DNA from 2 places in the Paenibacillus sp. FSL W7-1088 genome. Region 1 is predicted to be linked to the other one. Evidence: a T-box and tRNA genes for the amino acid it is inferred to sense, from the RefSeq annotation. Region 1 holds a T-box; the other holds one or more tRNA genes.
The links. A T-box is a leader RNA that pairs with one kind of tRNA and senses whether it is charged. The one in region 1 lies ahead of trpS (tryptophan--tRNA ligase), so its partner is inferred to be a tRNA-Trp.
Positions count from the first base shown of each region.

Region 2: it encodes a tRNA-Trp, which carries the amino acid that the T-box ahead of trpS (tryptophan--tRNA ligase) is inferred to sense. The anticodon was not compared.

Region 1 covers NZ_CP150216.1:788,823-800,732, forward strand. The annotation lists gene MKY42_RS03695 (sugar ABC transporter substrate-binding protein) at 120-1,403, shown strand; gene MKY42_RS03700 (sugar ABC transporter permease) at 1,544-2,446, shown strand; gene MKY42_RS03705 (carbohydrate ABC transporter permease) at 2,449-3,288, shown strand; gene MKY42_RS03710 (rhamnogalacturonan acetylesterase) at 3,463-4,587, shown strand; gene MKY42_RS03715 (sensory rhodopsin transducer) at 5,305-5,715, shown strand; gene MKY42_RS03720 (Ger(x)C family spore germination protein) at 5,787-6,932, opposite strand; gene MKY42_RS03725 (spore germination protein) at 6,941-8,410, opposite strand; gene MKY42_RS03730 (endospore germination permease) at 8,391-9,497, opposite strand; gene trpS (tryptophan--tRNA ligase) at 9,567-10,559, opposite strand; T-box leader at 10,723-11,025, opposite strand; gene MKY42_RS03740 (DMT family transporter) at 11,053-11,910, opposite strand, start outside.
Region 2 covers NZ_CP150216.1:6,090,443-6,102,352, reverse strand. The annotation lists rRNA gene MKY42_RS27585 (16S ribosomal RNA) at 1-1,083, shown strand, start outside; rRNA gene MKY42_RS27580 (23S ribosomal RNA) at 1,398-4,322, shown strand; tRNA gene MKY42_RS27575 (tRNA-Asn) at 4,392-4,467, shown strand; tRNA gene MKY42_RS27570 (tRNA-Ser) at 4,471-4,562, shown strand; tRNA gene MKY42_RS27565 (tRNA-Glu) at 4,569-4,640, shown strand; tRNA gene MKY42_RS27560 (tRNA-Val) at 4,708-4,783, shown strand; tRNA gene MKY42_RS27555 (tRNA-Met) at 4,801-4,874, shown strand; tRNA gene MKY42_RS27550 (tRNA-Asp) at 4,902-4,979, shown strand; tRNA gene MKY42_RS27545 (tRNA-Phe) at 5,075-5,150, shown strand; tRNA gene MKY42_RS27540 (tRNA-Thr) at 5,169-5,244, shown strand; tRNA gene MKY42_RS27535 (tRNA-Tyr) at 5,250-5,335, shown strand; tRNA gene MKY42_RS27530 (tRNA-Trp) at 5,342-5,415, shown strand; tRNA gene MKY42_RS27525 (tRNA-His) at 5,445-5,517, shown strand; tRNA gene MKY42_RS27520 (tRNA-Gln) at 5,532-5,606, shown strand; tRNA gene MKY42_RS27515 (tRNA-Gly) at 5,611-5,685, shown strand; tRNA gene MKY42_RS27510 (tRNA-Cys) at 5,692-5,765, shown strand; tRNA gene MKY42_RS27505 (tRNA-Leu) at 5,792-5,870, shown strand; gene MKY42_RS27500 (methyltransferase domain-containing protein) at 6,360-7,286, shown strand; gene MKY42_RS27495 (helix-turn-helix domain-containing protein) at 7,463-9,823, opposite strand; gene MKY42_RS27490 (hypothetical protein) at 10,344-10,652, shown strand; gene MKY42_RS27485 (PspA/IM30 family protein) at 10,687-11,358, shown strand; gene MKY42_RS27480 (PspC domain-containing protein) at 11,363-11,599, shown strand; gene MKY42_RS27475 (PspC domain-containing protein) at 11,617-11,910, shown strand, end outside.

The DNA.
Region 1 (11,910 bases):
TGTATTCAACTATGGTCCGACATTTGAGAAAATGACAATATAAAGTTCGTGAAAGCGTTATCAGAAAATAAAAGGTAACTCGTTCACACAACCATTTCAACATAAAAGGGGAGATTGGCATGGTGAAAAAGGCAATATTCCTGATGATGGCGGCATTGCTGGTATTAACAACGGCATGCAGCAGCAGCGGAGGATCGGGCGAAACATCTGCGGATGGTTCGGTAACACTTCGTATCGCATGGTGGGGATCGGATGCACGTCACGAATATACACAGAAGGTCATTGACTTGTACAAAGAGAAAAACCCGAACGTCAAAATTGACGTGGAATATGCTTCGTTCGATGACTACTGGAAAAAACTCGCTCCACAAGCTGCAGCGAATCAACTGCCAGACATTGTTCAGATGGATATTTCCTACATCAGCCAATATGCACAGAATGGACAGCTCGAAGATCTGTCCCCGTACCTCGGAAACCAGATTAAAGTGGACGATGTATCCGAGAACGTAATCAGCACAGGCGTTATCAACAGCAAACAATATGGGGTACCTGCTGGTGTTAACGTACTGGGTTTCCAGTATGATCCTGCTCTGCTCAAAAAAGCGGGTGTGGATGCTATTCCCGAAAACATGACTTGGGAATCGTATGAAGAGCTTGGCAAACAAACGGCTGCCAAAGGACTCTTTTTGGATGGGGGCGTAGCGCCGGATATCTTTTTCCACTATTTCCTGCGTACCAAAGGATTGTCCCTCTACAATGCTGAAGGAACCGGTCTTGGCTATGATGACGACAAACTATTCGTTGAGTTCTTCGGACTCATGCGCCGGATGATCGAGCAGGGCGCAGCGCCTTCACCGGATGTGGCGAACCAGACAAAAGGTATTATCGAGGAATCCGATCTGGTCAAGGAAAAAGGAATTGGCGTATGGCAATGGTCCAACCAGTTTGTGGCCTTGCAGCAGGTAGCCAACCGTCCGTTAGCGTTTGCACCAATGCCTGGTCCTGACATGGAAAAAGGACTTTATATGCAGCCAAGTATGTACTGGGCTGTAACATCGAACTCAAAAGTGAAGGAAGAAGCGGCCAAATTCATCGATTTCTGGGTGAATGACGTGGAAGCGAACAAACTGATCAAAGGCGAGCGCGGTGTGCCGATCTCCGGCAAAATCAAGGAAGCAATCGCTCCTGAGTTGAGTGATGCAACGAAACAGGTATTTGATTTCGTAGCGTCCATGGAGCCTAAGGCTTCACCAATGAGTCCACCACCACCGGTAGGTTCCCCGGAAGTCATTGCTTCTCTGGCGGACGTTGTGGAGGAACTGAACTTTGGTAAGGTGACACCGGAACAAGCAGCAGCGACATTCCGCAAAAATGCCGAGGCGGTTCTTGCCAACAATAAATAACAGTTGAATGATCGCTTGCTCATCCCATTACCGGGATGGACGGGAATAGGGCTACTCGCATAACGCGAGGGCCTTTCCCCGTCAGTAACTCGCAGCAAGGCTGCGGGAAGCAAGCAGATCAATAAAGGAGGTTCGTTCCGTTGAGGCAATATTCATCGTTGCGCAGAAACCTGACCGGGTATGCTTTTATTAGTCCTTTCATCATCGGTTTTCTGGGCTTTACGCTGATTCCGATGTTTGTATCCTTATACATGTCGTTTACGAGTTATAACCTGTTCACCTCTCCACGGTGGATAGGGCTGGACAACTACACCAAAATGTTCTTTGATGATCCGAAGTACTGGAATTCGGTTAAAGTAACGTTCTTGTATGTGTTTATTGGTGTCCCTCTAAGGCTGGTCTTCGCGCTTTTCGTAGCCATGATTCTGAATACGGGATCTCGTATGGTCGGAACGTATCGTACCTTGTACTACCTGCCGTCCATTATCGGTGGTAGTGTGGCCGTATCGATAATGTGGCGTAACCTTTTCAGTAATGAGGGTGTCATCAACAGTGCATTAACGGCAATCGGAATCGGGCCTATCAGCTGGTTTGGTGACCCGAATGCGTCTCTGGTTATGCTGATCTCGTTATCTGTTTGGCAGTTTGGATCTTCCATGCTTATTTTCCTCGCTGGTCTGAAAAATATCTCTCCCGAGATGTACGAAGCAGCAGGTGTGGATGGAGCCAACCCGGTACGTAAATTTTTTGGTATCACCTTACCGCTACTCAGTCCAATCATTCTGTTCAACCTGATTATGCAAACGATCGGTGCATTTATGACCTTTGTACCTGCATATATCATCTCTAAAGGCGAGGGCGGTCCAATGGACGGTACGATGCTTTACTCGCTTTATCTGTTCCGTCAGGCATTTATGTTTAACAACATGGGTTATGCTTCGGCCATGGCCTGGATCATGCTTATTATGATCGGTATACTCACAGTCGCGGTGTTCCTGACATCCAAGTTCTGGGTGTTTTATGAATCTGAAGGAGGGAAGTAACGATGGTTTGGAGAAATGTGAAATGGCCCATCTATCACCTGTTCGTTGCAGCTTTGGCCCTCCTGATGCTTTATCCCGTTCTATGGATGCTTTTCAGCTCATTCAAAGAAAGTCGTACCATTTTCGTAACTGCCGAGTCCTTGTTCCCTACGGAATGGATCTGGAGTAACTACGCGGATGGCTGGAAAGGCGCAGGCGGAAGACCGTTTATGGATTACATCACCAACTCGCTCGTTATTGTGGTCATCTCTACGATTGGTGCCGTGTTATCCTCATCGCTGATCGCCTTTGGATTTGCCAGACTCAATTTCAAAGGACGTAACTTTTGGTTCTCCCTGATGATGTTGACTCTGATGCTGCCGCATGACGTTGTACTCGTACCTCAATATATTATCTTCACGAAGCTTGGCTGGTTGAATACCATTCTGCCGATTGTTGTACCTACGTTCTTCGGGATGCCGTTTTTTATCTTCCTGATGGTTCAGTTCATTCGTACAATTCCGAAAGAGCTGGATGAGGCGGCTACCATTGATGGATGTAACAAGTTCAGACTGTATGTACAGATTATTATGCCGCTCATCAAGTCGTCACTCGCAACGGCTGCGATCTTCTCCTTCTACTGGAGATGGGAAGATTTGCTCGGACCAGTACTGTATCTGAACTCGCCGGATAAATATACGGTCTCCATGGCGCTGAAAATGTTCCTGGACAGTGAGTCTGCCTCCAACTGGGGAGCGATGTTCGCGATGTCCATTGTGAGTCTCGTACCGGTTGTAGCCGTGTTCTTTATTTTCCAGAAACAAATTGTACAGGGCATGAGCACCAGCGGACTGAAAGGATAAACGATAACCACTGGATTCAAACCTGGATTAGCATGTTGAATAAGGAGGTTGTTCCTATTGAATAAGGCCCAGGGTAGTCAGGCTGTTGTCTCTAAGGCAACGGCAGAGGGCGATAAAGAGGCCGTTACCCATTGGAAGTTCAATTTTGGACCGGACTCTGGCAGTGCAGGTGAGATTGAGGGTTATTTGAAAGTGTCTGCCAGCACTGCATATGAAGAACAGGGGGAATACGGTTTTGAATCCGGCTCCCTTGTGTATGAGAAACAACGGATAAGTGAAGACGAAGGAACGGATTCCAATAGGGCAAATAACGGCCAACAAGGGCAGGCCAATGTGTCTGCCCGATTGCGTTCAAGCTTCTGTATTCCGCTCAAGGCATCTTTTATCGTTGATGTACCCGATGGAACCTATCAGGTCTTGTTAATTGCAGGGGATGAATTGGCGGAGACGATCACCCGTGTTAAAGCCGGAGAGGGCAGACTGATGTTACCAACCATTCATACACTCCCTGGGCAATGTGCAGAGGTTCGATTCTCGGTTGTGGTTCGTGGCGGGAAGCTCCGACTATCCTTCTCCGGTCCCGCGCCACGGATTAATGCATTGGAGATCACGCTTGCCAATCAGACGATGACAGTATTTCTCGCTGGTGATTCTACCGTGACAGATCAGCCGGAAAGTGGATATCCATACTGCGGCTGGGGCCAGCTGTTACCCGCACAGTTCAAACATGATGTTGCTGTAGATAATCATGCCCAGTCTGGCCGCAGCTCCCGGAGCTTTATCAATGAAGGCAGATTGGATGCCATTCTGGAGAGGATTAAGCCGGAAGATTTTCTGTTTATTCAATTTGGACATAACGATGAGAAGCCGGGACCTGACCGGGGAACGGAACCTTTCACATCATATAAGGAATATTTGAAAAAGTATATCAATGCTGCCCGCGAAGCTAAGGCTCGTCCGGTGCTCATGACACCGGTGCATCGGCGCTACTTCGCTGATGACGGCACATTGACCGACACGCATGGCGATTATATCGTCGCCGTGCGTGAGCTGGCGGAGGAGGAAGGGGTGCCGCTGATCGATCTGGCTGAGCGAAGCCGCATACTGTTCGAGCAAGCGGGTATTGAAGGCAGCAAGGAGGATTTTATGTGGGTGCTTCCGGGTGAGTACGTGACCTTTCCTGCAGGCATGGAGGATAACACGCATTTTCAGGAGCGCGGTGCCCGTCGCCTCGCCATGCAGGTGGCGGAAGCCATCCGCGAGCTGCGACTGCAGCCGCTGCAAATGTACTTGAGGTGAGGGGCGAAGGAGGGCGGAATCGGAGCAGAGGGAGCGAAGCGTCCGCCTTTGGAGCGGGATTTCCCCTGCTGAGGGGGAAATGAGAAGAAATCCCGAGCCAACAGCGGCCCACCGCCCGATTCTCCCGCCGAAGCGTCTGCCTCGCGAGTTAGCCTTGCTTTTATTCAGCGAGTTAACGAAGTAACGAGCAAGGTTGCTTTTTAAGTTGCCCAGCGAGCATAGCGAAGGCAATAAGCCTTTAAAAAGCCAAGGCGAGCGTTGCAGCGGAGGAGGGCGGAATCGGAGCAGAGGGAGCGAAGCGTCCGCCTTTGGAGCGGGATTTCCCCTGCTGAGGGGGAATGAAAAAGAAATCCCGAACCAACAGCGGCCCACAGCCCGATCCGCCCGCCAGAGCGCAGCCCCGCGAGTTAGCCTTGCTTTTATTCAGCGAGTTAACGAAGTAACGAGCAAGGTTGCTTTTTAAGTTGCCCAGCGAGCATAGCGAAGGCAATAAGCCTTTAAAAAGCTATGGCGAGCGTTGCAGCGAAGGAGGGCGGAATCGGAGCAGAGGGAGCGAAGCGTCCGCCTTTGGAGCGGGATTTCCCCTGCTGAGGGGGAATGAAAAAGAAATCCCGAACCAACAGCGGCCCACAGCCCGATCCGCCCGCCAGAGCGCCAGCCCCGCGAGACTCCCGTGCGTTTAACTAATTATTGCATTAGCAAAGGAGGAATTATGTTATGGCACAGGATCAGACGAACACTTCAGCGCATAAAACATCTTCCACTGCGACAGGTCACACCTACTGGGTAATCCCCGATGGTTATATTCCACCGGACAGCTCGGGCTCACTGGAGAGCCACGAGAGCATCTGTGTATTGAATACAGGCGCAGTGGATGCAGAGCTGCAAATAACGATCTACTTTGAAGACAGAGAACCGCTTGAAGATATCTTGGCCGAGGTGCCTGCACGGAGAACAAAGCATATCCGGACAGCGTCGCTGAGATCAGGTGAACAACTTATCCCTCCAGGAGTACCCTATGCCATTACTGTCTCCAGCAATATTCCTGTTATCGTCCAGTATAGCCGTCTGGATACAACGCAGCCTGAACTGGCACTCATGAGTGTTATGGCGTTTCCACTGGGATAACATATGAAACACCAAATGAAAAGACGACCCGTAACCTTGCATGGCTGCAGGCTGCTGATCGTCTTTTTGTGTTACTCATCGTATTTATACGTACTCGCATTGAGGATTTTTACATGGACCTCGACCTTACCGAGTTTAAACCGCTCAAGTGGATTTGCCCGTTTATATACCTCTTGTCTCCACAGGGGGAGGTCATGGCGATAGAGATATTCCACAAAACCGTAGGAATCAATCTTGCGTGATTTGGTTTTCTCAAACGTATTGCGAATTTCGGACTCAATCTGTTTCTCCGCCTCTTTTTCCATAACTTGAGGAGAAAGGTGAGAGTTATGATCCTCGATGATGGCGCTTTTAACTGACGTAACCAGGTCGAATGTTACACCGTTTCCTTCTTTCCTCGCCTTAATCTTGGTCTTTGGGTTATTAAGCCTAAGTGTCAGTTCCGGCGTTTTGCTCCCGCTGCTGTATACGTACAACGGATATTGAAAGACGCGGTCATAATTCACGAAGCGTGTGCCATTAGCGTCTTTGCCCGTTACCCTGCCTTGATTTTTACCGTTTGTAATGACGTAAAACCCATCCATTTTAATGAGCGGAGGTGCTTTATCCCCGTTATACCAGGTCTCGTTCTGGTTGGTAACGGACGGCAAAAGAATAACGGAAGCAGGCTCCCGGAATCCGTCAAGGAGCTGATGAAGCCGGATAGGTTCATAACCGGAATGTTGCTTATACAGCTTCATCGGTTCAAACAGCTCGATGGTCTGGGCAGATTGGTTCAGCAGGGCAGAGGGAGCGAGTACATCTGTAATGTTACGCTCTGTACCGTAGAGCCATGGGGTATATCTCAGTTGGCCTGAATGCAACAGTGTATTGAAGACATCCTCCAGCCGTCCATTCAACACATTTTTGGATAAAACAATTGCTTTTACATGGGTCCACAGCGTTTGTTGCTGAGACGTTTGATACAGGTCATCAATAGCCATACTCAGCGTAGAACCCTTACCCCGCCCGATCCAGATATCACTTGCTTGCCTTGAAGTGGGTCCTTCCTGCTTGGCAATATTGGAGAAATCAATAAGTTGAGCATAAGCAACGTAATGGTTGTCTACATAATCTATCCCTACAGCCGTGATAAAGTTAATGCTCTGAACCTCTTTGGAATCCCAGCACCCGGTCAACAGGATAAAGCAGCTTATTAACAAGCTAACTTTAGCCATCCATCTTGTCACGAGCGTTTCCTCCGGCGAGTGGAATCCTGGGTATGGAGTACAGCTGGGCGCTTGGTCCGTTTCATGGATGGGGGCATGGATACGGCTCGGGTGAAGTCGCCGGGTATATAAGGAGAGACGGGTGACAGGTATGAGACACCATAACACTCCAAGGATACGAGGTGCACCAGCAGACCAAGCAGTCCAAGGATGAAACCGAATAACCCAAGGATGGAAGAAATGAGCAGCATCCCTATCCGGACTTGAGCCGTAGCCCCACTAAGCACGGTATTCACCAAAATATAGCTGGAGATCACCGAGATCGCCACCGTGACAATGATCGTGGGGGAAGTAATTCCTGCTCGAATAGCTGCATCTCCGATAATAAGCCCACCGACCACGCTGACGGTTTGTCCCAAGGCTCGTGGGAGCCTTCGGCCTGCTTCATTAAATAGCTCGAACATAAATATCATTAGAAATGCTTCCAGCGTTACTGGCATAGGTAGACCCACCCGGGTACCTGAAATGGTTGCGAGCAGAGGCAGGGGGATCTGTTCCACATTGAAACTGGTCAGGCCGATATAAAAGGCAGGAAAGAAGCAGGCAATCAGTAATCCGGAAATGCGCAAAATTCGCTCAAAAGTAACAATGAAAAAAGGGGTGCTCTCGTCTTCTGGCGACTTTAGCTGATTAAACAGAGTGGTTGGAGCGATAATGGCTACCGGTGAGCCTTCAATTAGAACAGCAAATCGCCCATTTAAAAGGGAGTCCACGACATAATCGGGTCGCTCCGTATTATCCGTGAGCGGAAATATGCTGCGGATTCCCCCCATAATTGCACGTTCCATAATGGAGGTACCGAGAAGACCATCGATTTCAATTTGGTCGAGATTTTGGCGTGCTTCTTTCAGAATATCCGGGTTAATGATGTCTTTGACATACAATAGACCAATGGAGGTCTGGGTACGGCCACCTTTAACATATTTCTCATAACACATGGAAGAGGTTTTCATTCGTTTGCGAACGAGGCCGATATTCACGGACAGCTCTTCAGTGAACCCATCTCGAGGCCCTTTAATCGAGGACTCGATCGCCGATTCCTCAGGAGTTCTTCCTGGTATACTCGCGATATCTAGACTGCAGGACTGATCACCATTTCCGAAAATGAGCAGTAATTGTCCGCTAAAAATCAACAGATTTAAATTTTCTGTATCTTTGAGATCATCCACCGGATTCAAGGTTAATCCCAATTCTTTGGGATGTGCTTCTTCTATGAACAGAGAATGCTGTTCCAGACGTGGGATAATAAACTGGTTGATTTGTTTGCCATCCACCAAACCGTCGCAGTAGATCATAATCACCGACATATCGGTTTCATCTTTGGCAGGAAAGGTCTGAATAACAACATCTGCGCAGGGATTGAACTGCTCTTCGAAAGAGGCAAGCAGTGTTTCATGGGACGTGGTGTCAATCGTTTGGTGCTCCATGATGTTTCCTCCTCTGATGGCGTGAACTGATGTATGCAACGGCTGTTGCAACTACCGCTAGTCCGCTCAGATACATGAGATTGAACGGGAATATGTATTGGACAAGCAGCTTTTCGAATGTCATATCATCCAGAGGATACAGCATGGAAAGAATAAATAAGACGACAAGAGTGGCACAACATATGATCCTTCTGGAGGCGCTCTTAATATTCCAAATTTCTACTACAATATACATGGCCAGACTAATCCGGGTAAAAGAACCGGCCAGCCACTGGTAGATGGAAAAGAAATCGGTCTGGGCAATATATTTGCCCAAGGAGGCAATTCGCCATTCTTCAAAGGCGGGATATCGCATTTTGGCAGCTTCAAAAGGATCGAATTCCACGATCGCCCCAATGAGCGGGCCAAGGGTCAGCCCAAGAATAATGAACGCGAGCATCAGGTATTGCCATACACGTATCCGCTTGGAGAGGTGGGGCTGCAAGTACCAGATGAACAGCAGCTCAAACATGCCTGAAAGGCTGTAGACTGTACCATGAAGCACAGGGTGCCAGCCATGTTCAAGCACAGGCAGCAGACGACTGTAATCTTTGTATTGTGAATTAACGATTGCGACATAGAAGCCAAGCAGCACAACCAGTGGCAGGATCAATCCTGCTGTAAATGCCAGAGAACGTATACCTTTATAGGCTGCATAGGCACAAAGAGTCATCAGGGCAATGCTTGTAACCAATACGGGTGTCTCCGTCAGGTAATTGGTTTTGGCCCAAGTGGTGGTATCATGCAGAGTGAAGTAGATTACGGACAGAAAAAAGAGGCTGTTTCCCACCCGAAACAGCATGCCAAGAGGCTTGCCAAGATGGGAAGTCAGCCATTCATGCAGGGTTTGGTGCTGGAGAAAACGAGAGACATACGCAAGCATCAGCGTGAATATAAGATAGGGCCCTGCAGACAACAGAACGGATATCCATGCATCTCTTTTGGCCGAAGACAAAAGAGCAGGGATGATCAGGACGTGGCTGATCAGGCCGACAGATAACATTATTAACATCATGGCTTGCAAAAAAGAAGGCTGTGTTGGTTTCATGCTGAGGGTACCTCTTTTCCCAATATACTGTTCTCAGCAGTGTTAACGTGAATAAGCCTTCTCATACTGTCAGTCGAAATAACGTATCCCCATCGCTTCTCGAACCTCAAGCATTGTCTCACGTGCAGCCTGACGGGCCTGACGTGTGCCTTCCACGAGGATTTCTTTCACTTCATGCCCACGTTGTTCATAGTAATTTCGCCGTTCACGGAAAGGAGAGAGCAGTTCGTTAATTGCATTGCCCGCCATCTTCTTGCAGTCCTTGCATCCAATGGTGCCGTCACTGCAGCTCGTATGAATCTCAGCGGCTTCATCCTTTCGAAACAGCTGGTGATAGGCAAACACCGGACAAATATCCGGATGCCCCGGGTCAGAACGATGAATGCGGGCAGGATCGGTTTTCGCTCTGGACAGCTTGGCATACACATCATCAGGATGAGCATTCAACGAAATGGCGTTGCCCATGCTTTTGCTCATTTTGCCCACGCCATCCAGTCCGCCCAGCCGTTCTCCGGTCAGAATACGTGGTTCAGGCAGAACGGGCGCATATAGTTCATTGAAACGCCGAACAAGTTTCCGCGCTGTTTCGATATGTGGGATCTGGTCTTCGCCTGCCGGAACAAGGGTTGCTTTGCAGAATGCAATATCCGCAGCCTGACTGACGGGATAACCGAGAAATCCGTAATAGAGATCCTTATAGCCACGGTCACGTGCTTCGTTTTTAATCGTGGGATTATGCCGAAGACTGTTCACCGTGATAAACATGGAGAAAATGACAGTCAGCTCGGCAATTTCCGGAATCATCGACTGGATGAACAGCGTGGATTTATGGGGATCGATCCCTACGGCAAGATAATCAAGTGTCACTTGATGTACGCTGTCTGCAATCAGCCCCGGTTGATCATAGTGGGTCGTGAGCGCCTGTACATCAGCCAGTAAAATATACGTTTTGTACTCATCCTGCAATTGCACCCGACTGCGCAGGCTGCCCACGTAATGGCCGAGATGAAGCTGTCCGGTTGTCCGGTCTCCGGTTAAAATAATGTCTTTGTTCTTGTTCATGGTTCATTCTCCTTTGATGTTGTGATTTGTCGATCCTTAATTGCTGACGCCACCAGCCGTCTTCCACGACCATCACCTCCTTTCAGCCTGCAACAGTTTTGGGTACATAAATTAAATCAAAAAAAGCCTCGTCCTTCATCCTGTTTCCCAGACGGGAACAGAACAGAAGGACGAAGCTTATACTTCGCGGTGCCACCTTAATTGGCCGCTGGTTGCGGCCCACTTGAGGGATACGGATGAATATATGCGGAAAGCCCACATATGCCTTATCGATATCCTGTCCATGGATAACGGCTGAACATGCCGCCTTGCCTACTGACGATCCGCGCTCCTGAGTTAGGTGGCAGAACGGGTTCAACTCGGAACTCCGAAGTCCATTTCCACATGACCGATACACCTGCTCACACCATCCGCCGGCTCTCTGAGGTATCTAATCCTGTGTACTTCTCTTCATCATTGTTGATAACGTCCGTTTACAATTTTTCACATTGTATCACGCTTGATCTGGTTTGACCAGCCCGCGTTTTCTTCCGCTCATATTGGTGCCAAGCACACCAGCGATGATCAGCAGGGCTCCAATAAAGTGGTATCCATGAACGGGTTCATGCAATATCCAGGCTCCGCCAGCGATCGAAATGAGTGTGGACAAATTACTGAATACACTCATTTTGGAAGCTTCCAGATGAGTCAGGGCATAACTCGCCAGCAGCGTGGAGAACATGGTGGAGAGGACGGCCAGATAGGCCAGTGCTCCCAGGTAAGATGCATCTCCGAGTGGCTTCACATAATCCATCATGGTTCCGCTCGATGCGTGACGAATCAGGGAAGCTGCGTTGAAGACGATAAATCCAACCATCAGGGTCACCCAGGTCAATTCCATCGGTTTATATTTCTGCGCCAAGGGTCTTGCCAATACACCATAACCTGCAAAACACACCGTGGAGAGCAGCAGTAAAGCAATACCTTTAAAATTGCCTGCTGACATCCCGTTCCCTTTCATCATAAAAATAAAGATTACACCCGCCACAGACAACAACAGGAACAGTTTTTGCGGTATGGATGTGCGTTCCTTTAGAAAGATAGAGGCCAACACAAGTGTGAATATGGGGGCCATCGCCTGGATAATCCCTGCTTCCGATGAGTTGGATGAGACTAACCCGAATGCCTGAAAGGCAAAGAACAAAACAGGAGAGAGCAGTCCTAACGGAATGATACGCCACAGATCTCGAAGGGTTAGCTTGATCTTGATCCATCCAAAAACGACAGGGATGCTGACTACGAGCAATGACAAAGCAAAACGATGGGCAAGTACATCAATGGGATGTGCGACACTCACCGTCATTTTGACAAA
Region 2 (11,910 bases), 2.0 Mb from region 1:
GAGAGTAACTGCTCTCAAGGTGACGGTACCTGAGAAGAAAGCCCCGGCTAACTACGTGCCAGCAGCCGCGGTAATACGTAGGGGGCAAGCGTTGTCCGGAATTATTGGGCGTAAAGCGCGCGCAGGCGGTCATTTAAGTCTGGTGTTTAATCCCGGGGCTCAACCCCGGATCGCACTGGAAACTGGGTGACTTGAGTGCAGAAGAGGAGAGTGGAATTCCACGTGTAGCGGTGAAATGCGTAGATATGTGGAGGAACACCAGTGGCGAAGGCGACTCTCTGGGCTGTAACTGACGCTGAGGCGCGAAAGCGTGGGGAGCAAACAGGATTAGATACCCTGGTAGTCCACGCCGTAAACGATGAGTGCTAGGTGTTAGGGGTTTCGATACCCTTGGTGCCGAAGTTAACACATTAAGCACTCCGCCTGGGGAGTACGGTCGCAAGACTGAAACTCAAAGGAATTGACGGGGACCCGCACAAGCAGTGGAGTATGTGGTTTAATTCGAAGCAACGCGAAGAACCTTACCAGGTCTTGACATCCCTCTGACCGGTACAGAGATGTACCTTTCCTTCGGGACAGAGGAGACAGGTGGTGCATGGTTGTCGTCAGCTCGTGTCGTGAGATGTTGGGTTAAGTCCCGCAACGAGCGCAACCCTTGATCTTAGTTGCCAGCACTTCGGGTGGGCACTCTAAGGTGACTGCCGGTGACAAACCGGAGGAAGGTGGGGATGACGTCAAATCATCATGCCCCTTATGACCTGGGCTACACACGTACTACAATGGCCGGTACAACGGGCTGTGAAGCCGCGAGGTGGAACGAATCCTAAAAAGCCGGTCTCAGTTCGGATTGCAGGCTGCAACTCGCCTGCATGAAGTCGGAATTGCTAGTAATCGCGGATCAGCATGCCGCGGTGAATACGTTCCCGGGTCTTGTACACACCGCCCGTCACACCACGAGAGTTTATAACACCCGAAGTCGGTGGGGTAACCGCAAGGAGCCAGCCGCCGAAGGTGGGATAGATGATTGGGGTGAAGTCGTAACAAGGTAGCCGTATCGGAAGGTGCGGCTGGATCACCTCCTTTCTATGGAGAATCGTTTCCTGTAACGGAAACATTCAAATACAAAATCTAGCCAGGTCGGCTAGTTACTCACTCGTTGCTCAGTTTTGAGAGCTCAAACTCTCAAACAGCTTGCTTTTGCATGGAGCTTGTTCTTTGAAAACTAGATATCGAAACGAAATTTTGCGATTTAGAACATTCCTTTAAGCTGATCTTGTGTAAACAAGTGAAGTGTTTATAAGGTAGACTGCTATTGCGATGGTATCGAATGGGAAGCGACTTTTGGCTTTGGACGTAGTCCAAAACAAGCGGAGCGCGCCATCGAAACCGGAGCAACTGGTTAAGCTACTAAGAGCACACGGAGGATGCCTAGGCGCTAGGAGCCGATGAAGGACGTGGCGAACAACGAAACTGCCTCGGGGAGCTGTAAGCAAGCTTTGATCCGGGGGTGTCCGAATGGGGAAACCCAGCTGGGGTAATTTCCAGTTACTCATAACTGAATACATAGGTTATGTAGAGGCATACCAGGGGAACTGAAACATCTAAGTACCCTGAGGAAGAGAAAACAATAGTGATTCCGTCAGTAGCGGCGAGCGAACGCGGAGAAGCCCAAACCAGAGAGCTTGCTCTCTGGGGTTGTGGGACATCTCACATGGAGTTACAAAGGAGCCGGTTAAATGAAGAGGTCTGGAAAGGCCCGCCAAAGAAGGTAAAAGCCCTGTAGTTGAAAGCCTGCTCTCTCCGAGATGTATCCCGAGTAGTGCGGGGCACGTGAAACCCCGTATGAATCCGGCAGGACCATCTGCCAAGGCTAAATACTTCCTAGCGACCGATAGTGAAGCAGTACCGTGAGGGAAAGGTGAAAAGCACCCCGGAAGGGGAGTGAAATAGAACCTGAAACCGTGTGCTTACAAAAAGTCAGAGCCCGTTTTAGGGGTGATGGCGTGCCTTTTGTAGAATGAACCGGCGAGTTACGTTCCCGTGCAAGGTTAAGGTGAAGAGCCGGAGCCGCAGCGAAAGCGAGTCTGAATAGGGCGATGTAGTACGTGGACGTAGACCCGAAACCGGGTGATCTACCCCTGTCCAGGGTGAAGGTGCGGTAACACGCACTGGAGGCCCGAACCCACGCACGTTGAAAAGTGCGGGGATGAGGTGGGGGTAGCGGAGAAATTCCAATCGAACTCGGAGATAGCTGGTTCTCCCCGAAATAGCTTTAGGGCTAGCCTCGGAAAACAGAGTCGTGGAGGTAGAGCACTGATTGGGTGCGGGGCCCGCAAGGGTTACCAAGCTCAGTCAAACTCCGAATGCCATAGACTTACTTCCGGGAGTCAGACAGTGAGTGCTAAGATCCATTGTCAAAAGGGAAACAGCCCAGACCATCAGCTAAGGTCCCCAAGTGTGTGTTAAGTGGGAAAGGATGTGGAGTTGCACAGACAACCAGGATGTTGGCTTAGAAGCAGCCACCATTGAAAGAGTGCGTAATAGCTCACTGGTCGAGTGACTCTGCGCCGAAAATGTAACGGGGCTAAACACACCACCGAAGCTATGGCTTGATGCTTGCATCAGGGGTAGGGGAGCGTTGTATAAGGGTTGAAGGTGTACCGTAAGGAGCGCTGGACATTATACAAGTGAGAATGCCGGTATGAGTAACGAAAAGATCAGTGAGAATCTGATCCGCCGAAAGCCTAAGGGTTCCTGAGGAAGGCTCGTCCGCTCAGGGTAAGTCGGGACCTAAGGCGAGGCCGAAAGGCGTAGTCGAAGGACAACAGGTCGAAATTCCTGTACCACCGTAAGCCGTTATGAGCAATGGGGGGACGCAGCAGGGTAGTGACGCGGACTGATGGATGTCCGTCTAAGCAGTGAGGCTGATGTGTAGGCAAATCCGCACATCGTAAGGCTGGACTGTGATGGGGAGCGAAAATTATAGTAGCGAAGGTCATGATCTCACACTGCCAAGAAAAGCCTCTAGCCAGGTGATGGTGCCCGTACCGCAAACCGACACAGGTAGGCGAGAAGAGAATTCTAAGGCGCGCGGAAGAACTCTCGTTAAGGAACTCGGCAAAATGACCCCGTAACTTCGGGAGAAGGGGTGCCCCGGTAGTGTGAATAGCACGAGGGGGCCGCAGTGAAAAGGCCCAAGCGACTGTTTAGCAAAAACACAGGTCTGTGCGAAGCCGTAAGGCGAAGTATACGGGCTGACGCCTGCCCGGTGCTGGAAGGTTAAGGGGAGCGGTTAGGAGCAATCCGAAGCTGTGAACCGAAGCCCCAGTAAACGGCGGCCGTAACTATAACGGTCCTAAGGTAGCGAAATTCCTTGTCAGGTAAATTCTGACCCGCACGAATGGCGTAACGACTTGGGCGCTGTCTCAACGAGAGATCCGGTGAAATTTTAATACCTGTGAAGATGCAGGTTACCCGCGACAAGACGGAAAGACCCCATGGAGCTTTACTGCAGCTTGATATTGAATTTGGGTACGATCTGTACAGGATAGGTGGGAGCCTTTGAAGCGTGAGCGCCAGCTTGCGTGGAGGCACCGTTGGGATACCACCCTGATCGTATCTAGGTTCTAACCTGGTACCGTAATCCGGTGCGGGGACAGTGTCAGGTGGGCAGTTTGACTGGGGCGGTCGCCTCCTAAAGAGTAACGGAGGCGCCCAAAGGTTCCCTCAGAATGGTTGGAAATCATTCGAAGAGTGCAAAGGCATAAGGGAGCTTGACTGCGAGACCTACAAGTCGAGCAGGGACGAAAGTCGGGCTTAGTGATCCGGTGGTACCGCATGGAAGGGCCATCGCTCAACGGATAAAAGCTACCCTGGGGATAACAGGCTTATCTCCCCCAAGAGTCCACATCGACGGGGAGGTTTGGCACCTCGATGTCGGCTCATCGCATCCTGGGGCTGAAGTAGGTCCCAAGGGTTGGGCTGTTCGCCCATTAAAGCGGTACGCGAGCTGGGTTCAGAACGTCGTGAGACAGTTCGGTCCCTATCTGTCGTGGGCGTAGGAAATTTGAGAGGAGCTGTCCTTAGTACGAGAGGACCGGGATGGACGTACCGCTGGTGTACCAGTTGTTCCGCCAGGAGCACCGCTGGGTAGCTATGTACGGAAGGGATAAGCGCTGAAAGCATCTAAGCGTGAAGCCCCCCTCAAGATGAGATTTCCCAGTATGTAAGACCCCTTGAAGACGACGAGGTAGATAGGCTGGGGGTGGAAGTGCAGCAATGCATGGAGCTGACCAGTACTAATCGGTCGAGGGCTTATCCAAGATATGCAGGTTATAACTCGCAAATTTCGTTTCGGATCTAGTTTTCAGAGAATAATCTCTGAATCATATTCCCTGATAGCTCAGTTGGTAGAGCACTCGACTGTTAATCGAGTTGTCACAGGTTCGAGCCCTGTTCGGGGAGCCATATGGAGAGGTGTCCGAGTTGGCCGAAGGAGCACGATTGGAAATCGTGTAGGCGCCACAAGCGTCTCGAGGGTTCGAATCCCTCTCTCTCCGCCATAGTAAGGCCCGTTGGTCAAGGGGTTAAGACACCTCCCTTTCACGGAGGTAACAGGGGTTCGAATCCCCTACGGGTCATATTTAACTTCAAAAAAGAAGTTGATTTTCACAGCAGTTTTATGATAAGATCATAAATGTGTTGTTCGGAGGCTTAGCTCAGCTGGGAGAGCATCTGCCTTACAAGCAGAGGGTCGGGGGTTCGAACCCCTCAGCCTCCACCATATAACTTTTATAACGACGCGGGGTGGAGCAGCCCGGTAGCTCGTCGGGCTCATAACCCGAAGGCCGCAGGTTCAAATCCTGCCCCCGCAATTGTTCTTTCTTTCAAGAAAGTGATCTGGAACCGTGGTGTAGTTGGCCTAACATGCCTGCCTGTCACGCAGGAGATCGCGGGTTCGAATCCCGTCGGTTCCGCCATTTAATCTTTACATGAGGAAGCTGTTCACTAAATCTGCTATATGGCACCGAACGCCCTAGATAAAGTGCAACGTTTCAGGATTAAACTTTATTTTGGCTCGGTAGCTCAGTCGGTAGAGCAGAGGACTGAAAATCCTCGTGTCGGCGGTTCGATTCCGTCCCGAGCCACCATTTATTACAACTTAATACGCCGGTGTAGCTCAACTGGTAGAGCAACTGACTTGTAATCAGTAGGTTGGGGGTTCAAGTCCTCTCGCCGGCACCACTTATGGAGGATTAGCGAAGTGGCCAAACGCATCAGACTGTAAATCTGCTCCCGTACGGGTTCGGTGGTTCGAATCCATCATCCTCCACCAGTTTTTAGGGGCATAGTTTAAAGGTAGAACAACGGTCTCCAAAACCGTTGGTGTGGGTTCAATTCCTGCTGCCCCTGCCAATTAACTTTTAAGAACATATTGTATTATGGCGATCGTGGCGAAGTGGTTAACGCACCGGTTTGTGGATCCGGCATTCGGGGGTTCAATTCCCCTCGATCGCCCCTTTGTTTTTTTTTGGGGATTAGCCAAGCGGTAAGGCAACGGACTTTGACTCCGTCATGCATAGGTTCAAATCCTATATCCCCAGCCATTATGCGGACGTGGCTCAGCGGTAGAGCATCGCCTTGCCAAGGCGAGGGTCGCGGGTTCGATTCCCGTCGTCCGCTCCAAAATATGGCGCCATAGCCAAGTGGTAAGGCACAGCTCTGCAAAAGCTTTATCCCCAGTTCGAATCTGGGTGGCGCCTCCAGTATATTTTTTATAAAAATATGATATGCCGGCGTGGCGGAATGGCAGACGCGCTCGACTCAAAATCGAGTGGGAAACCGTGGAGGTTCGAGTCCTCTCGCCGGTATTCAAGCAAGTAAGGAAAAGCTCATTAGATGCAAAATCTAATGAGCTTTTTTTATTTAGTGGATTAAAAGATGAAGTACGGCAGTTAAGCAACAAGGCTCCTGAATGGATTTCGTAGGTCACCACAACACCATTACTGCAAGGGAATCCAACATGATGTGCTTGGGCAAATGACATTCTGGTATCTCTAAACTGTAAGTACCGCTTTACCTGTAAGCTGGCAATCTATCAGATGCTGTGCAATTACTCAATTGCAATCCCTAATCTCTGCACTTGGATTATGGCTTATAGAAGGAGATGGAATTACTTTTGTTTACGTATTGACTCATAACTTGAATGAGTATATTGTAGATATATAAAGTCTCTAATATTGCCTCGTTTAATTATGGATATTATAGCTCTTTTAAATTCATATAAAAGATGCTTATCAAAACAAAATAATATCCTTTTTTCGAATTTATATTTTATAAAAGAAATGGAGTGAAGCAACATGTCTGAGGAAAAACATGTATCCAAGCATTCTGAAATTCTATTTGATCCATCTGTATGGGAAGAAGCGTGGAGGAATCAGTCCACAGCTTCAAAATACAATATGAAGAGCACGGCGTTTGACGCGACAGCAGCATTTGAACGATGGGCTAGAGAATATCATCAACAGTCGTTTACTGAAGAGGGAAAGAAGCGATCCGAACGCATCATAGGCTGGATTGAAAATCAGGGAGTGAGTTTTGACGGGGTATCGATATTAGACATTGGGGCAGCATCAGGCATCTTTACAATTCCTTTTGCAACCAAAGGAGCGAACGTTACAGCTGTAGAGCCCTCTGAACTTTTAGTTTCATTAATGAAGGAGACAATTCCTGTATCCCTTACATCCAGTATTGATATTGTTTCGGAACGATTCGAGGACATATCGATTCAGGATAAGGGTTGGGAGAAGAAATATGATTTTGCATTTGCATCCATGTGCCCGGCAATGTCGAATTGGGAAACGATTGAACAGGCCATAAGCACTGCCCGAAAGTATGTCTATATCAGCACGATAGCTGGACCGAGAGAGCACACACTAATAGATGAGCTTAAAGAGGTACTAGGTGTCTATCCATCATACAACGCGGGAGATATGGGGTATATACAACAGCTGCTGTACTTGAAAGATTATTCTTACACCACCTTAATCACTAAAGAAACAAGTTTCATTGAGATACCTGTTGAGGAAGTCGTCGATAAGCTTCAGGAATGGCTTACTACGCACGAACTACCAACGGATGAGGGTTCACTTGCCCTGGCTGGACAATATATCAGAGACACATACAAGGATGGTTTGGTTACATTCTCACGCGGAGGGAAGTTCGGTAAAATTCTGATTCAACTGGAGCAACCGAACATGAAAGTGGTACGTCCAAGAAAACAGTAGACCCATTTCAGTAGTAATATTAATTTAGATGAAGTGTTAGGGGAGCAAAGGGAGCAGTTAAACTGCTCCCTTTTTTATGGTCAGATACAAAAAACTTATTCTTTGACTAAATAACAAACGTTCTTCTATAGATAGAAATAGTTATAACCCTCGTACTTTATCCCCAAAAGAGCCGCTTACTGTTTTATGGATAGATCAGGCTTCTGCTTACGCTCCCTATACTGTCCAGGCGTAATCCCTTCCCATTTTCGAAAAGAACGGATAAAGTTCTGCGGGTTGTTATAACGAAGCCGTGCGGCGATATCCTTGACCGTTAGCTCGCTTTCGTTGAGCCACTTTTTAGCTATACTAAAGCGGTACTTCGTCAGATACTCACTGAATGCACAGCCTGTCTCTTTGCGGAACACACTACTCAGATAGTTTGCATTGTAATGAAGTCTGGATGCGCATTCCTCCAACGTCAGATCCTTATCGTATTCTTGTTGAATGATGGCAATCATTTTCTCGGATATGTGCTGATATTGGGCGTACTGTCTTTCCTTCAGAATGAGAATGATCGGTATGATGATATGATTGTGAAACCATTGCTCAACCTCAGCTGCATACTGTAGAGCATGAAGTTCATTGAAAATAGATCCATGGCCTTTGGAGATCTGTCCCAGTCGTATACCGGATTCCTGCATCATCTGCAAAATATGTGTTAACAATCGGGTAAATGCTACCTGATATTCTTCCGGTGTACACTCCATGCCGAACAGCACTTCAAGCAACTGATGGAGATGAGATGAGGCTTGGGCTGCATCGGCATTTTGGATGGCCTGTATCAGCGTATACTCCAGTGATTCGGGATATGGCAGTGCCCAATGGGATGTACGATTATCAATCGCCTCAAATTGAAAGATGATGCCTGCTCCCAGTTTCATTCGATGCTTGAGCGCTTCACGGGCCTCCGTATAAGCTTGCGGGATCTGAAATAGCGAGGCGTGAGGCTGACTGAAGCCAATGCTTACTTGGAGACTAAGGATCTCACTGATCTGATGTTGTAGTTGTTCCGTTAACGTATGCAGATGTTGTGAAAAACGAACATGATCTTGCTCAGAGGTACCGATAATGGTAACGACAGCCTGATCATATACTATAGGAAGTAACTGTTGTTCGGCATAAACACTCTCCTCCAGTATGTTCTGAACGGCAAATAGCAACAGATCACGATCCTTGGCATGGTATTTGGTGTGATTCATAAGATCAGCCTGAACTGCAATGACGGCTATTTGTTGCCACTCTTGAAGCTGTGAACCATAACCATTCTCTCTGAGTGTGTCATGAAGAGTGGATGGAGCATTTTTGCCCAGTAGCAGGTTGATTAGAAAATGAGTGCGGATCTGCAACTTATATTGATTCAATTTGCTTTCAAGCTGGGATTGAGAAGCAGATAGCTGTGAAACGCCAGCTCTGATTTGCTCAAATTCATCCATATGAAGCGTAGAATTGGTTTCCAAGTTACCTCTGAATAAGCGTTTATCACCAAGTTGTACAAGCAGCCTGCGTATGGGTATAACCATTCTTCTCGAGCCTGCCCATGAGACCAAAAGTGAAAGCAGTAGCATAGCGACACTGATATACATGGTGTGCAGCCCAATCTGAACATACTCATGAGTAAGAATATTCGTAGGCGAAATGAGAATATATGTCCACCCTTTTAGAGAAGAATGCGTATAGGACAGCGAGTAACGTATATCTGCAATACGTACCTCTCGTTGGCCTGAAGAGGCAGCGAATCCACGGATAGATAACAACTCGCTAAAATTGGAACCCGATTCGCTATCTTTTATTCCTGCTGCAGCCAATGGCTGACCAATATATTCGGGATCAGGGTGGACCATGATCCGATGTTCACGATTCAAAATGATTAGTCCGGCTGTAGAGCTGCCCGGTGAATCCTCTTCCAGTGGTTTTTGCAGTGAACATGCAGGAATTCCCGCAATCAGGGCAGCGTCAGAAGAAACATTTACATCGGGTATCGATCTGGCGAGTGCAATATGGTAGATGCAGCCTGAGTTCACTGGGCGCTCATTATTGTTAAACACAGATGATGGTGTAAGCTGCCAACCGGATGTAAGTGTGTTTGATAATAAGTCTTTCATAGGCAGCGCCATTGGAAAATCAGTATTCAGGTACAGGCCAGCATGATCGATAAGCCAATCCTGGGTCTGATTAACGAGCGTAATATCCATTAGAGGCTCCCATGATCTCATATTATTAAATTCGTTCTGTAGCTTCTCAGCAAACAAAGGCCCAGTGTCTTGGATCGATGATGATGAAGTTAGCGAACGGAGCGTGTCCGGTGACCGAACGGCCTGATCGAGCATATAGCTTACGGTTGCAAGTTTGTGCTCCACATTGGTTTGCATTTGGATTAGCAATTGTTTATTGGCTTGAGCACGATGCAGCTCTGATTGTTTTGAAGAATAGATAAAAGCGGCGATTCCCGTCAACAGAATGGGCAGGGTACTTAACAAGATTCCGAAGACTATCATTTTATGTAGATAGCTGAATGATCGCACAGGTCCACTCCTGACTTTTGGATTAGTAACACTTTCTATTTTAGTAAACGCTTACATGTAGAACAATCTAAATTTTGTTTATTTGGATAAAAAAGTAATAAAAATTCATGTGGAAATTAAGATTATGTAATCGTCTAAATCATATTAGAAGTCGTTATAGCTTTAATGGAAGGCATATTGGGAAACGTCAGTCGGGGGAGAACGTAGATAAGAGGTATGGACGTCATATTCACACTGGGGAATCGGCGTTGAAGAAGGGCAATAAGGGATATCTAAGGCTGTTACTCGGTACAGTGGTCAATGGTCTGATCCAGGGACAGTCAAAGGTCCAACCCGATCCCCGACCTGAGTCTAGGATGAAAAACCGTCCACGGTCTGTTTTGAAAAGTCGCCGTTTCCCCTAGAATAAGGACATAAGGTTAAACAAGAAACAAATGAACAAACAAACACACATACCAAAATTAATGAACCGAAAGGGTGGTGAACAACAATTATGAGATGGAATAAAGGAAATGGCTGGGCGATTGTACTGATTGCATTGGGTGCACTCCTCCTCTTCGGAAAGTTAACTCCTCTACTGGGACATTTAATGGGTTATCTGATTCCGATCCTGATGATTGCACTTGGATACTACGGAGTTAAACGAGGAAATGTACTGCTTGGATGGATTGTTCTCTTCATCGGTATCCTCTCATTGCTGGGTAAACTGGCCTGGCTGATCGGACCGATCATCGCGATCGGGTTAATCATCTTCGGATTCTCCATGTTGAGTAATAATCGCAGTCGTCGTGGCCGTTACTAAGCTTTCACGATCTTGAAAAGGAGGACAGAACAAAATGAGTGTATTTCGTCGAATGCGGGATATTACCGTAGCTACTTTAAACGAACATCTGGAGCAAAGTCAGGATCCAGTCAAACTGATTGATCAGTTTCTGGTCTCGACCCGCCAAGACATCGGTGAAGCCGAGAAGCTTCGTCATCAATATGCTAGCCATACCAGACAAATGAAACAACAAGCCGATCAGGCCGCAGGTATGGTACACAAACGGGAAGAACAAGCTTCCATGGCTCTGAAAGCAGGCGAGGAGCACTTAGCTAAACTTGCTTTGCAGGAGAAAATTCTCCATGAGGAAAAAATGGAACAATATAATGAATTGTACGCACAAAGCAATGCGGCTTTACAGGAACTGGACGAACAGATCGACCAACTGAAAGTGGAGTATCAAAATGTATACAGCAAACGCCAATATTACTACGCTCGTATGCAGACGATTCAGTTACAGCAACGAATGAATCAGAGAGGTCACTACAACGGTCAGAATGTACCCCGTATGTTCAACCGACTGGACGATCAGGTTTCGGATCTCGAATATGAGGCACAGAGTCTCCGGGATTTGCGGCGGATGAGTCAGGATGGGTCAGGAACGTCTGGCACCATGTCATCCTCTACGCTGGACAAGGAACTGGAACGGCTGAAACAAAAGCTGAACAATGACAGAAAGGAGTAGACACATGAATAAACTTTACCGCTCATCGCGCAATCGAATGCTGACAGGTTTGATCGGCGGCATCTCTGAAAATCTTGGATTTAGTTCCACGCTGCTGCGTATCATTTTCTTCATCAGTATTTTCGCTACGGGGGGTACATCATTGCTGATCTACTTCATCGCTGCATTGGTAGTGCCAAAAGAACCCTATCACGCTGATCCATACACTTATGGTGCTGATCACGTAAGAGGATACAAGTAAACGAAAGGAGTAAGCACATGAGCAAATTATATCGCTCAACGCGTGACCGGATGCTGACAGGATTATGTGGCGGGATATCCGAGTCGATCGGCATGGATTCAACCTTGCTGCGTATCATCTTCGTCATCAGTATCTTCGTAACTGGCGGCACGTCGTTGTTAATCTACTTCATCGCAGCACTGGTGGTGCCAAAAGAGCCATATCCACCTTATGATCCATACGGCTATGGTCCGGGCCCTGGCGCTGGTAGAGGATACAACAACTTTGATCACGAGCCGCCAAGAGGTCCTTTCCAAAACAACCGTAATCAA